DNA from 2 places in the Kocuria himachalensis genome. Region 1 is predicted to be linked to the other one. Evidence: riboswitches for the same ligand, from Rfam matches in the RefSeq annotation. Region 1 holds a riboswitch; the other holds the start of a gene.
What was found. Region 1 has a riboswitch for cyclic di-AMP ahead of ACYVM4_RS05195 (NlpC/P60 family protein). Riboswitches for the same ligand answer to the same signal wherever they lie in the genome.
Positions count from the first base shown of each region.

Region 2: another riboswitch for cyclic di-AMP. It lies ahead of ACYVM4_RS11365 (C40 family peptidase); the one in region 1 lies ahead of ACYVM4_RS05195 (NlpC/P60 family protein).

Region 1 covers NZ_BAAGPL010000007.1:32,569-38,664, forward strand. Annotated here, with positions in the region: gene ACYVM4_RS05185 (hypothetical protein) at 1-1,406, opposite strand, end outside; gene ACYVM4_RS05190 (hypothetical protein) at 1,591-1,725, opposite strand; gene ACYVM4_RS05195 (NlpC/P60 family protein) at 1,861-2,361, opposite strand; cyclic di-AMP (ydaO/yuaA leader) riboswitch at 2,367-2,553, opposite strand; partial or broken gene ACYVM4_RS05200 (DNA alkylation repair protein) at 2,969-3,565, shown strand; gene ACYVM4_RS05205 (Glu/Leu/Phe/Val family dehydrogenase) at 3,803-5,092, shown strand; gene ACYVM4_RS05210 (MFS transporter) at 5,240-6,096, shown strand, end outside.
Region 2 covers NZ_BAAGPL010000016.1:122,012-128,107, forward strand. Annotated here, with positions in the region: gene ACYVM4_RS11350 (DUF4031 domain-containing protein) at 1-43, shown strand, start outside; gene ACYVM4_RS11355 (hypothetical protein) at 1-227, opposite strand, end outside; gene ACYVM4_RS11360 (NlpC/P60 family protein) at 359-1,249, opposite strand; gene ACYVM4_RS11365 (C40 family peptidase) at 1,521-2,177, opposite strand; cyclic di-AMP (ydaO/yuaA leader) riboswitch at 2,183-2,333, opposite strand; gene ACYVM4_RS11370 (metal-dependent transcriptional regulator) at 2,759-3,445, opposite strand; gene serC (phosphoserine transaminase) at 3,681-4,820, shown strand; gene ACYVM4_RS11380 (MFS transporter) at 4,817-6,037, opposite strand; gene ACYVM4_RS11385 (DUF3027 domain-containing protein) at 6,091-6,096, opposite strand, start outside.

The sequences.
Region 1 (6,096 bases):
TCAAGCCGGCCAATCCTCCACTCGACCTCATTGCGGAAGATCTCCGGCAACGTGTCCTTGATCTTCTTTGCCGTGCGTGTCCGTCGCGTGCGTGCGGCGGGACCCTCGCTTTCCTCATCCGGCCAGAGTGCTCTGCTCGTCGTGATGGCATCTGCGGCTGAACCATTGAGGTGCAGATAGGCCACCGTTTCAGCGGGCTTACCGCCGGCTACGGCACCGACCGCACTGTAGATCTGCGGCCTGCCCAACAGCGCGAGGGTGAACCTGGGGGCCTGCTCCTGAGCCGATGGGGCCGAAGTTGCGGGCTCCGGCGCCGGGATGGGCGCCCCCGACATCCCGTTCTCCACCAGGCTACTCTCGTGCTCGGGAATCACGCTTTCCCGATCCAGCATGGCTTCGAGTTCCTCCACGCTGATGCTCGTGGACCCAGCCGGCTTGTCGGCGTCGCCTGCGGGAAGGAAGTTCCGCACCGTGAGGTTTTCGACGGCTTCAGCCGCAGATTCGGCTTCCTGCCGGCGCTTGTGCCACGTGATGTCCATCGCCGCGTAAAGACCGTCTCCTTCCGCAACGAGATGGGGCCAGATCTTCAATCCGTTCGGGCCGGCATTGACGATGGTTGCCCCGCCGTCCTCGTCCTCGGAAATGAACATCGCCTGCTCGGTGACGACAGTGTCGGTCATCAGCCCCACGTTCTCGGATCGAATACGGTCGTAGGCCTCGATGGTGGCAGGGCCGGATCCCATGACGTAGATGGTGGCTGATGTCCCGTGCAGTTCCCCCGGGGTGATCTGCTCCATTGATTCTACGAGGTGGAAACGGGATTCATCGTGGTACGGGGTGAGGAAGCTGACCAGCTTGGGGCCCAGCTCCCGGTAGCCGACCAGCCAGATGTGCTGGTTCCTGGCCCACGGCTCAGTGGCCTGCTCCATGACCTGACCAACCATGATGGCGGTGGTAAAACGGGCCAGACCGACAGAGCCGAGCACTTCCCAGCGGTTGGTGTTCACCAGCACTTTGGCCCCGGCCACCGAGTTTCCGATGGCGGTCAGTGCTGCGGTCTGCTGCCCGTAGACGGTGCCGGTCGACAGCGCGAGCGCATCGGTGTGGGCGATGGCCCAATGGTCCTTGTATTCCTCGGAGACAGGATAGAAGGGTTCGTCCAGGTGCACCTCCTCGCCGAAGGAAAGGGTGACCTCGTGCTCCTTGATCTGTCCCATTTCGACGATGGGCAGTTCGGGTCGGTCCCCGAAATAGAACGCCACCTTTTCCATCGCGTCCAGACCGGTACCAACAGGCGTGTGGCTGATCTGATTGGTGGAAGACGGGATGATTCGACGGCGCCGATGAGTCCTGATGCCCTCCTGAAGAATCCACTGGTCGATTTTTTCTTCGCGGCTGTTGTCCATTTCCCCTCCACCTCGACATATTGGTGCTCAGAGGTTCCGCCGATCGGCGAAACCTCCGAGGACGAATCCGCAGCGAAGCTGAGAGCACGAAGGCAGCGAAGCCGAGGTCAACCGTACCGCGACGTGCGTCAACGCGCAGGAGGACCCCGCGCCTTCGTGAACCAAAACCCGGACGGCTTGCTCATCATCGACGAGGGCAGAGGCCGTGCGTTGGGTCGAAGTCCGACCACTGGCCGGCAACCGCCGAAAGCTCGTCGCACAGATCGAGGACCGTCTGCGGGTCGTCGTCGATGGGCAGGATGTCGATCTCCGTGGACATCGTGGCCTGTTCGGGCAGCTGGTCCTCGTGGACGTGGACCGGCCCCTCACGATGTCCTGGGATATCCCTTCAGGGGATTGGGGTGTGCGGTTTCCGTCGGGACGGAAACCGCACTCCCTGCTCACGTGCGTGGGGTCAGCGCACGCGGATGTAGACGGGGCCGGAGCCGACGTTGACGGTCTGGATGACCGTTTGGTTGCCGTTCCAGCCGCCGTGGACGGCCTTGCCGCCGCCGATGTACACCGCGATGTGGGCGAAGCCCATGCCGCCGTTGGCGTAGTAGACCAGGTCACCGGGCTGGGCCTGGGAGGCGGAGACCTGGGTGCCGAGCTTCAGGTAGGAGGCCGGCCACCCGTGGTGGTTGATCCCGGCCGCGCGCAGGGACTTGGTGACCAGGGCGGTGCAGTCCTGGCCCACGCCCAGCTGGTTCTTGGCCGCGGCGGCGATGGTCGCGGCCTTGTCGGACTGGGACTGGATGCTGACGAGCTGCTGGGGGGCCGCGGCGGAGGCGGCCTGGGCCGGGGCCACGCTGCTGAGCGCCAAGGCGCCGCCGGCGACCGCCAGGATCGCGGTGCGTCCGAGGCGGAACGAGCTCTGGGCGCGGTGGCGGGGCGTGCGGGACTGGAAAATGGGCATGAGTGTTGTCCTCCCTCTTGCCTGCGAGGTGAGCTGTCGGATGCGGGTGGGAGACACCCGGTCGTCAGGATGGGGGCCCTGACGACTTAACCCCTAGGTCCCGGGGGAGGGACCGTTCATGGTTCCCCCGCTTCTGCCGAGCGATGTTTTCTGGGGGCCCCGGGCACCGGCAGAATTCGGCGATGTGCACAGGGATACCGATCGGTGAGGCGACCGGCACGGAGAGAACACTAACCGAAGAATAACGGGAAAGTCTCGTTTTGATCACGGGCGTGTCTCGGTTTCTCTTCCGGCTCAGCATCCCACCTTCGTAGCCAGACGACGTGGCTCGGTGAGGGGCGCTGACCAAGATCCTCGGGGAGGCTCAAGTCAAGACGAAAGTGCTCTTGACCTGGGGCTCCGTGCAGGTCGTGTCGGCGGGTGAGCACCATCTTGCTCTGCAGCGGGAGGTCCGGTGGTGACACTTGGGTCATGGCGCGGCAATTCACCGGGAAAGCTTTACCAATTCCTTGATTATCGACGGGAGGGGTTTTGTCCCTCCGGGTGGAAAGGATGACTTTTGGTGCGCCCTATGGTCCGGTCATGAATTCACAAAAAGAAAGCTCTCGAGCGGCACGGCGACGACCACGGCGTGAACCTCACCCAGCTGCGGGCGGTTGCGAAGCGGCTGAAGACGCAGCAGGACCTCGCGCTCGCGCTCTGGGAGACCGGCGACACCGCGGCGAGACTGCTAACGCTGCTGATCTGCCGCCCGAAGGCGTTCGAGCGGGACGAGCTGGACGCCATGGTGCGCGAGACGCGCGCCCCCAAGGTGTACGACTGGTTCGTGAACTACGTGGTGAAGAAGAGCCTGCACGCCGAGGACCTGCGCGTGGCGTGGCTGGCCGATCCGGATCCCGTCGTCGCGAGCGCCGGGTGGGCGCTGACCGCCGACCGCGTGGTGAAGAAGCCCGAGGGTCTCGACCTCGCCGGCCTGCTCGACGTCATCGAGGCGCAGATAAAGGCCGCCCCGAAGCGCCTGCAGTGGGCGATGAACACCTGCCTGGCGCAGATCGGGATCGAGCACGCGGAGCACCGGGCCCGTGCCGTCGAGATCGGAGAGCGCCTGGAGGTGCTCAAGGACTATCCGACGCCGCCGAACTGCACGTCCCCGTTCGCCCCCGCCTGGATCGCCGAGATCGTGCGCCGACGGGACGATCGGTAGGAGGGGCGCCGGCGCTCGTGCCGTGACTCACCGGAGTGCGGGGCTGTCCGGAGCGGCCGGGAGTCGCCAGGTGCCGGCCGGAGTCCCATAAGCGATCCTGATGATTCATGCGCAGGATTCATCGCTGTTGTTGACGCTTCCAAGGACTCACACTGGTGTTGTGCACGTCACACTCCGCAGGGCGGAGTCTTTCGTGCCGCGACCTCCCCTTCACTGCCTTCAGGAGAACCTGCCGCCATGACCACCGACGTGTCATCCCTGCCCGGGATCGGTATCACCTCCCACACCGTGGGCCCACTGGTCGATGCCCAGGCGCAGCTGGCCTCCGCCGTGGCCACCCTGGACTACGAGCCCGGTCTGCAGGCCCTGCTGGCGAGCCCGCGGCGGGAGATGACCGTGAGCATCCCGCTGCGCCGTGACGACGGCTCGGTGGAGGTGCTGACCGGCCACCGGGTCCAGCACAACGTCTCCCGGGGCCCGGCCAAGGGCGGGGTGCGCTACAGCCCGCAGGTCGACCTCGACGAGGTCCGTGCCCTGGCGATGTGGATGACCTGGAAGTGCGCCCTGATCGACGTCCCCTACGGCGGGGCCAAGGGCGGCATCACCGTGGACCCCCGCCGCTACTCCCGTCCCGAGATCGAACGGCTGACCCGCCGCTACACCTCCGAGATCCTGCCGATCATCGGCCCGGACAAGGACATCCCCGCCCCGGACATCGGCACGGACGAGCAAACCATGGCCTGGATGATGGACACCTTCTCGGTCTCCTCCGGCTACACCGTGCCCGGGGTGGTCACCGGCAAGCCGGTGAGCCTCGGCGGGTCCCTGGGGCGCGCCTCGGCGACCTCGGCCGGGGTGGTGCACATCGCGCTGGCCGCCCTTGAGCACGTCGGCATCACCGCGGCGCGGGCCACCGCGGCGGTGCAGGGCTTCGGGAAGGTGGGCGCCGACGCCGCCCTGTTCCTCACCGAGGCCGGGGTGAAGGTCGTGTCCGTCTCCGACCAGTACGGAGCGGTCCACCGGGCTGACGGCCTGGACATCCGCGCCCTGCAGGAGCACGTGGCCGTCATCGGCTCCGTCGTCGGCTTCCCGGGGGCCGAGACGATCCCCGGCGAACAGCTGCTGGCCCTCGAGGTGGACCTCCTGGTGCCCGCGGCGGTGGAAGGGGTGCTCACCGGCGCCAACGCCCACGAGGTCCGGGCCCGGGTCGTCGTCGAGGGCGCCAACGGCCCCACCACCGCCGAGGCCGACCGGGTCCTCGCCGAGGCCGGGGTGCTGGTGGTGCCGGACATCCTGGCCAACGCCGGGGGCGTGGTCGTCTCCTACTTCGAGTGGGTGCAGTCCAACCAGGCCTACTGGTGGTCCCGCCAGGAGGTCGACCACCGCCTCGAGCACCGCATGCTCTCCGCCTGGCACCACCTGCTCGACGTCGCCTCGGCCCGGGGCCTCACCCTGCGCGAGGCAGCGACCGTCACCGCCGTGGAGCGCGTGGCCGACGCCCACCGCACGCGAGGCCTCTACCCCTGATCGGCCGGGGGCGGGCCTCCTGAGGAGTCGGGGCCGGACGAGGGCATCCCGCCGGGGCGGAGTGAATCCCCGGGGATCCACCGGCGGGGCTACCGTGAGGTTGACGCGACGACATCGCGTTCCCTGGTCCGTCCCGAAAGGCCCTGCATGTTCCTCCGCTCCGGTGCCGCGCCCCGCCGTCGTCCTGTGCTGCCCCCGAAGGTGGCCTTCTGGGTGCAGGCATCCGTGCTGGTGGTGGTCATGGCCGCTTCCAGCGCGCCCAGCCCGCTGTACCCGCTGTACCAGGACCTGTGGGGCTTCCCGCCGGTCGTGCTGACCGTCATCTTCGCCGCGTACGTGGTGTCCCTGCTCGCCGCGCTGCTCACGGTGGGGGCGCTGTCCGACCACCTCGGGCGGCGCCCGGTGCTGCTGGTCGCCCTGGTCCTGGAGATCGCCGCGATGGCCGTGTTCGTGCTGGCGGACAGCGAGGTGACCCTGGTGGTGGCACGGCTGGTCCAGGGCGTGGCGACGGGCACCGCGACCGGGGCGCTGGGCGCCTACGTGATCGAACTCGAACCGGAGGAGCGTCGGGGGCTGGGGACCGTGATCACCGGAGCGGGACCGGTTCTCGGCCTGGCCGGGGGAGCGGTGGCCTCGAGCCTCATCGTCGCGGCCGCTTCGCAGATGATCGACCTCATCTTCCTCGTGCTGCTGGGACTGCTGGTGCTGCAGCTCGTGGGCACGGCGTTCGGCCCCGAGACCGTGGAGCGCGCCCCTGGGGCGCTGGCCTCGCTGCGTCCGCGGGTCTCCTTCCCTCCGCAGGTGCGCCGCTCGGCGGTGTGGGTGCTGCCCGCCACGGCCGCGTGCTGGTCCCTGGGCGGGCTGATCATCTCCCTGGGGCCCAACCTGGTTCGATCGCTGACCGGGGCGGACTCCGTGGTCCTCACCGGACTGGTGGTCGCGGCGCTGACGGGCACCGGCGGGATCGCGATCCTGCTGTTCGGCGCGACGGCGCCGGAGCGGGT
Region 2 (6,096 bases), on a different contig from region 1:
CCGGCCGAGTCGTGCCGCCTCCGGTGGAGCAGGATCCCGGTGACCAGGCCGAGCACGATCCCGATGCCGCCGAGGACGGACAGCCACATCGCCGCGTGGCCCACGAACGCGGCGACGACGAAACCGGCCACGACGCCGGGCACGGCGCCGGCGATCATGCCGTAGGCCATGTAGGCGAACTCGCGATCGAGGCTCGTGCGGGCGTTGCGGCTGAAGTCGGTGGACATGGGCCCATTCTATCGGCCGCCCACAGGGCGCCGTGGCGGCCGGCGCGGTGGACGCCGGGACGACAGCGGGTGCGCGGTTCCCGTCTGGCCGACCAGGAACCGCGCACCCGAAGCGGTGCTCTCGCGTGCGGTCAGCGCACGCGGACGAAGACGGGGCCGGAGCCCACGTTGACGCCGGAGATGGCGGTGGTGCCGCCGTTCCAGCCGCCGTGGACGGCCTTGCCGCCACCGATGTAGACCGCGATGTGGGCCGCGCCCATGCCGCCGTCGGCGTAGTAGACGAGGTCACCGGGCTGCGCCTGGCCGGCGGAGACCTGCGAGCCGAGGCTCAGGTAGGAGGCCGGCCAGCCGTGGTGGTTGATGCCGGCAGCGCGCAGGGCGTTCGTGACGAGCGCGGTGCAGTCCTGGCCCACACCGAGCTGACCCATGGCGGCGGAGGAGATGGTCGCGCCCTTGCCGGAGGCCGAGCTCTGCGGGCTGACGGTGCGCTCAGCGGCCGGAGCGGCCTGCACGGCGGGCTTGGGGGCGGGCGCCGCGACGGGCTTCGGGGCCGGGGCCGCCTGGACGACGGGCTTCGGGGCGGGCGCCGCGGCGGGCTGGGGGGCGGGAGCGGCGGCGGGCTTCGGGGCCGGAGCGGCCTGCACGACCGGCTTCGGGGCCGGAGCGGCCACCGGGGCCGGGGCCGCCACCGCGGGCGTCGCGACGACCGGGGCGTCGACCTTCTGCTCGGTCTTCCTCTCGGTCTTCCTCTCGGTCTTCTTCTCCGCCTTCTTGTCGTCCCGCGCCTCCGCCTTCGTCACGTGGGCGACCGGCTCGAGGGACACGGTGGGCGCCGCAGTGGGAGTGGCGGCGGCGACGGCGGACAGCGGGGCGTCGGCGGAGGCGTCCTGGGCCGGGGAGGCCTGCACGGAGACGGTGGTGGCGAGGGCCAGACCGGAGAAGGCCGCCACGGCGGCCACGGTGCGGGCCTTGCCGGAGAGGAGCGAACCGATGCCGTTCGAGGGGGTCAGGTCACGAGTCATGAGGAGTTCAGGCGACTTTCTTTCGGAGCCGGGCCTGCCGGAGGGCGCGGTGACAGCACGGATCACCCCGGGCGGTGCGCGGGGTGAACCGGTGTCCGGCAGGAGTGCGTTCCGGGATCGGGAACGCAGGGCCGGGCGAGCGGAGGAGTGGGGGCGCCGTCCGTGCGGACAGCAGGCAGCACCGAGAACCGGGAGAGCGGGCCTCGGCGCGTGAGGGGGGTGATCACGGGCCGCCCGCGGCGAACGGGGTCGTCGCGGGCGGCGGACCGGATCAGAAGGTGTAGTAGCCGTCCAGCTGCATGGCGTTGACGGAGTGGACCTGGGTGCCCTGGGCCGGGTTGAGGGCGGAGATCATCTTGCCGCCGCCGATGTAGATGCCCACGTGGGCGCCGCCGTTCTGGGAGACGAGGTCGCCGGGCTGCGGGTTGGCGGTGGGGGTGCCCGCCGCGAACTGGGACCACGTGGTGCGGGGCAGGTCGATGCCGTTCTGGGCGAAGACCCACTGGGTGAAGCCGGAGCAGTCCCAGGCGCCGTAGGCGGTGCCGCCGTAGACGTAGCCCGCGCCCTGCGCCGACATCGCGGTGCCCACGAGGCCGCCGGAGGAGGCCGGGGCGATCTCGGTGGTGGCGGTGGACTGCGGGGTCACGCTCGAGGTGGCGGCGGTCTGCTGCGGGGCCGGGGCCTCGTAGGCGGGAGCGGCGGGCTGCGCGGCGACCGGAGCCTGGTAGGTGTACGAGGAGTACTGGGCCAGCGAGGCCGGGGCCGAGTAGGCCGCGCCGGTCTCGACGGGGGCCTGGGCGAAGGCCTGGGCCGGAGCCACGGAGCCGATCATCGCGGCGCCGGCAGCGGCGGCGATGGTGGTGTTGCGCACGGCGTGCGAGGTGGTCTCGGCACGGTGGCGGGCAGCGTTCAGCTTGAAAAGCGACATGGTTGAGTTCCTCCCTTTGCCTACGAGGTGAGCTGTCGGATTCGGGTGGGAGACACCCGGCCGCAGAACGCACGCGCTCTGAACGACTTAACCCCAAGGACCCGGATCACCGGGACCGAAATTGGTTCCCCCGCTTCTGCCAAGCAGTTTCTGTGTAGAGGCCACGGGCACCGGCAGAATTCGGCGATGTGCTCCGAGGGCGCCGATCCGACCAGTGATCGGCACGGGTTGAACAGTACATGACAGATTACGGAAGTGTCACGTTTTGATCACGGCCGATAACGACCGCACAACACCACGAGTCTCAATACCAGCTCATTGATCCAGGAGAGCTTACGAGTTCTCGAGTGTGACGAGCTGTGCAGGGCGTTCGGGGACCCCAGGAACCCGCGCCCCACCAGGGCGTCTCCGAGCCCGAAGCCCCGGTCGGGCCGTACTGGCGAAAAGTACCTTGTGAACGTCCACACACTTCGAACGAGCTGCTCGCCGGAGCGCTCCGAGGACACCCCGCAGGCCTTCTCCGGGGCCGCCTCCCGGACGTGGCCGCCCTGCGGACGTCACCGGGGGCGTCCGCCGGTCCCTCAGGGGGCGAGGACGCGGATGGCCGCGGCGGTGCGCAGGTCGACCTCCGCGGACCGCCCGGTGGCCGCCACCTCGATGCGCACGATCTGACCGTCCACCCGGGCCCGGACCTCCGCCCCGGTGAGCACTCCCACGTCGCTCAGCACGCCCAGGAGGTCGGCGTCCGCCTGGACCACCTCCGGCAGCAGCGCCACGGTGCGCGGCCCGTCCGGGTCGCGGCGGGCGGCGTCGAGCAGGGAGGGGTGCGCCGCGGCGGGGCTCTCCTCGACGCCGAGGGCGGCCAGACCCGGGATCGGCGTGCCGTACGGCGAGTACCGGGGGCTGTGCAGCAGGTCCATCAGCCGCCGCTCGACCTGCTCGCTCATCACGTGCTCCCACCGGCACGCCTCGTCGTGCACCTGGGCCAGGTCCAGGCCGATGACGTCGGCGAGCAGCCGCTCCGCCAGCCGGTGCTTGCGCATCACCTGCACGGCCCGCTCCCGGCCCGCCGGGGTGAGCAACAACGACCGGTCCTGGCCCACCGTCAGCAGCCCGTCCCGCTCCATCCTGGACACCGTCTGCGAGACCGTGGGCCCGGAGTGGTCGAGGCGCTCGACGATCCGCGCCCGCATCGGCGTGATCCCCTCCTCCTCGAGCTCGAGGACGGTCCGCAGGTACATCTCCGTGGTGTCGATCAGGTCGCTCATGCCTCAGTCATCCTTCGTCCGGCCGTCCGGGCCCGGGGATCCCGCCCGGTCCGGTCTTCCCGCCCGAGCTTAGTGCGAGAGCCCAGCGGCGGCCCGAACGGGAGGTGGCACCCGGGGAGTCCGCGCCCGCCGGTGGGGCAGAATGGGCCGAGGCGCGCACGGCGCGAGCGCCCCTTCGAGTCGGTCGCGCCCGCCGCACGCCACCCGCCGCACGTCACCCACGAGGGAGCGCCCGTTGCCCGCACACGTCACCATCCCCCAGCACCTGCTGCCCGCCGACGGCCGGTTCGGTGCCGGGCCCTCGAAGATCCGCCCTGCGCAGGTCGAGGCCGTCGCCCGCGCCGGGGCGGGCCTGCTCGGCACCTCACACCGCCAGGCGCCGGTGCAGGAGCTCGTGGGCTCGGTGCGCGAGGGCCTCGCGCAGTTCCTCGGCCTCCCCGAGGGCCACGAGGTGCTCCTGGGCCTGGGCGGTGCCACCGCCTTCTGGGACGCCGCCACCCTCGGGCTCGTCGAGCGGAAGGCCCAGCACCAGGTGTTCGGGGAGTTCGGGGCAAAGTTCGCCCAGGCCACCGACGGCGCCCCGTTCCTGGCGGCCTCCTCGATCGTGGAGGCCTCCCCCGGAACCCGCCCCGAGGCCCGGGCCGAGGAGGGCGTGGACGTCTACGCGTGGCCCCAGAACGAGACCTCCACCGGGGTCGCCGCCCCCGTGGCCCGGCCCGCCGGGATCGCGGACGACGCTCTGGTGCTGGTGGACGCGACCTCGGCCGCGGGCGGGATGGCCGCGGAGGTGGCCGCGACGGACGTCTACTACTTCTCCCCGCAGAAGAACTTCGGCTCGGACGGCGGGCTGTGGCTGGGCGCGTTCTCCCCCGCCGCGATCGAGAGGATCGAGCGGATCGGCGCCTCCGGGCGGTGGATCCCGGACTTCCTGCGGCTCACCACGGCGCTGGAGAACTCCCGCAGGAACCAGACCTACAACACCCCGGCGCTGGCCACCCTCGTGCTGCTCGACGAGCAGGTCCGCTGGCTCAACGACCAGGGCGGCATGGCGTGGGCCGCGGCCCGCACGAAGGCCTCCTCGGACCTGGTCTACGCGTGGGCCGAGGCCTCGTCCTTCGCGGCGCCGTTCGTGGCCCGCCCGGAGGACCGCTCCACCGTGATCACCACCGTGGACTTCGACGACACCGTGGACGCGGCCGGCGTCGCGGCGGTCCTGCGCACCCACGGGGTGGTCGACGTCGAGCCCTACCGCAAGCTCGGGCGCAACCAGCTGCGGATCGCCACGTTCGTCTCCATCGAGCCGGACGACGTCGCCCGGCTGCTGGCCTGCGTGGACCACGTCGTCGAGCAGCTCCGCGGACGGCCCGCCCGCTAGCCGGACTCCTCGACGGCTGTGCGCTCCGCGCGCAGCCGGAGCCAGACGACGAAGCCGACCAGGGCTCCGCCGAGTCCCGCCGCCACGGCCACCCCCATGCCCCAGCGCGCGCCGAGGGCGTCGGTGATCCAGCCGACGACCGGCGCCCCGATCGGGGTGCCCCCCATGAAGATGGCCATGTAGAGGCTCATGACCCGTCCGCGCATCACGGGCGAGGTGGTGGACTGCACGTACGCGTTGGCGGTGGTCATGATGGTCAGCGAGGACAGTCCGCAGGGGACCAGCCACAGCGCGAACAGCGGGAGGGTGGGTGCCGTCGCCGCTCCCAGGCAGCTGAGGGCGAAGACGGCGCTGCCCCCGTAGACGTAGCGCAGCCGGGCGCTGCGGCGCCGGGCCGAGAGCAGGGCCCCCGCCACCGTGCCGACCGCGAGCACCGAGTTGAGCAGCCCGAAGGTCTCCGGGCCCCGGCCGAACTCGGGACCGGCCATGGCGGCCAGGAACACCGCGAAGTTCAGCCCGAAGGTGCCGATGAGGAAGATGGTGACCAGCACCGCCACGATGTCCGGGCGGCTGCCCACGTAGGCCAGTCCTTCCCGGATCTGGCCCCGTCCCCGGCCGGAGCGCGGCATTCCGCGCAGCTCGTCCGTGCGGATCGCGAGGACGGCCGCGAGCATGGCACCGAAGGTCAGCGTGTTGAGGAGGAACACCCAGCCCGACCCGATCGAGGCCACGAGCACGCCGGCCACGGCGGGCCCGATCATCCGGGCGGTGTTGAACGAGGTCGCGTTCAGGGCCACGGCGTTGGAGAGGTAGGCGTCGTCGACCATCTCGGAGACGAAGGTCTGCCGCACGGGGGCGTCGAGCGTGGAGACGACACCCAGGGCGAGGGCGAAGCCGTAGACGTGCCACAGGGTGGCCGCGTCGGCCAGGACCAGCGCCCCGAGGCCGGCCGCCAGCACCGCCATGGCCGTCTGCGTCCACAGCAGCAGGCGCCGCCGGTCGAGGCGGTCCGCGAGCACGCCGGCCCAGGGCGCGAGGAAGAGCTGGGGCAGGAACTGCAGGGCCGTCACCACGCCCATGGCGGTGGCGTCGTGGTCCGAGAGCTCGTCGAAGACGAGCCACGACTGGGCCGTGCGCTGCATCCACGTCCCGATGTTGGACACGAGCGCACCCAGGAACCACAGCCGGTAGTTGCGGAACCGGAAGGACCGGAACATCCCGCGCGCGGGCTCCGGGGCGTCGTCCGTCCTCGCGGCCCCCGGCGGAGCGGTCAGGA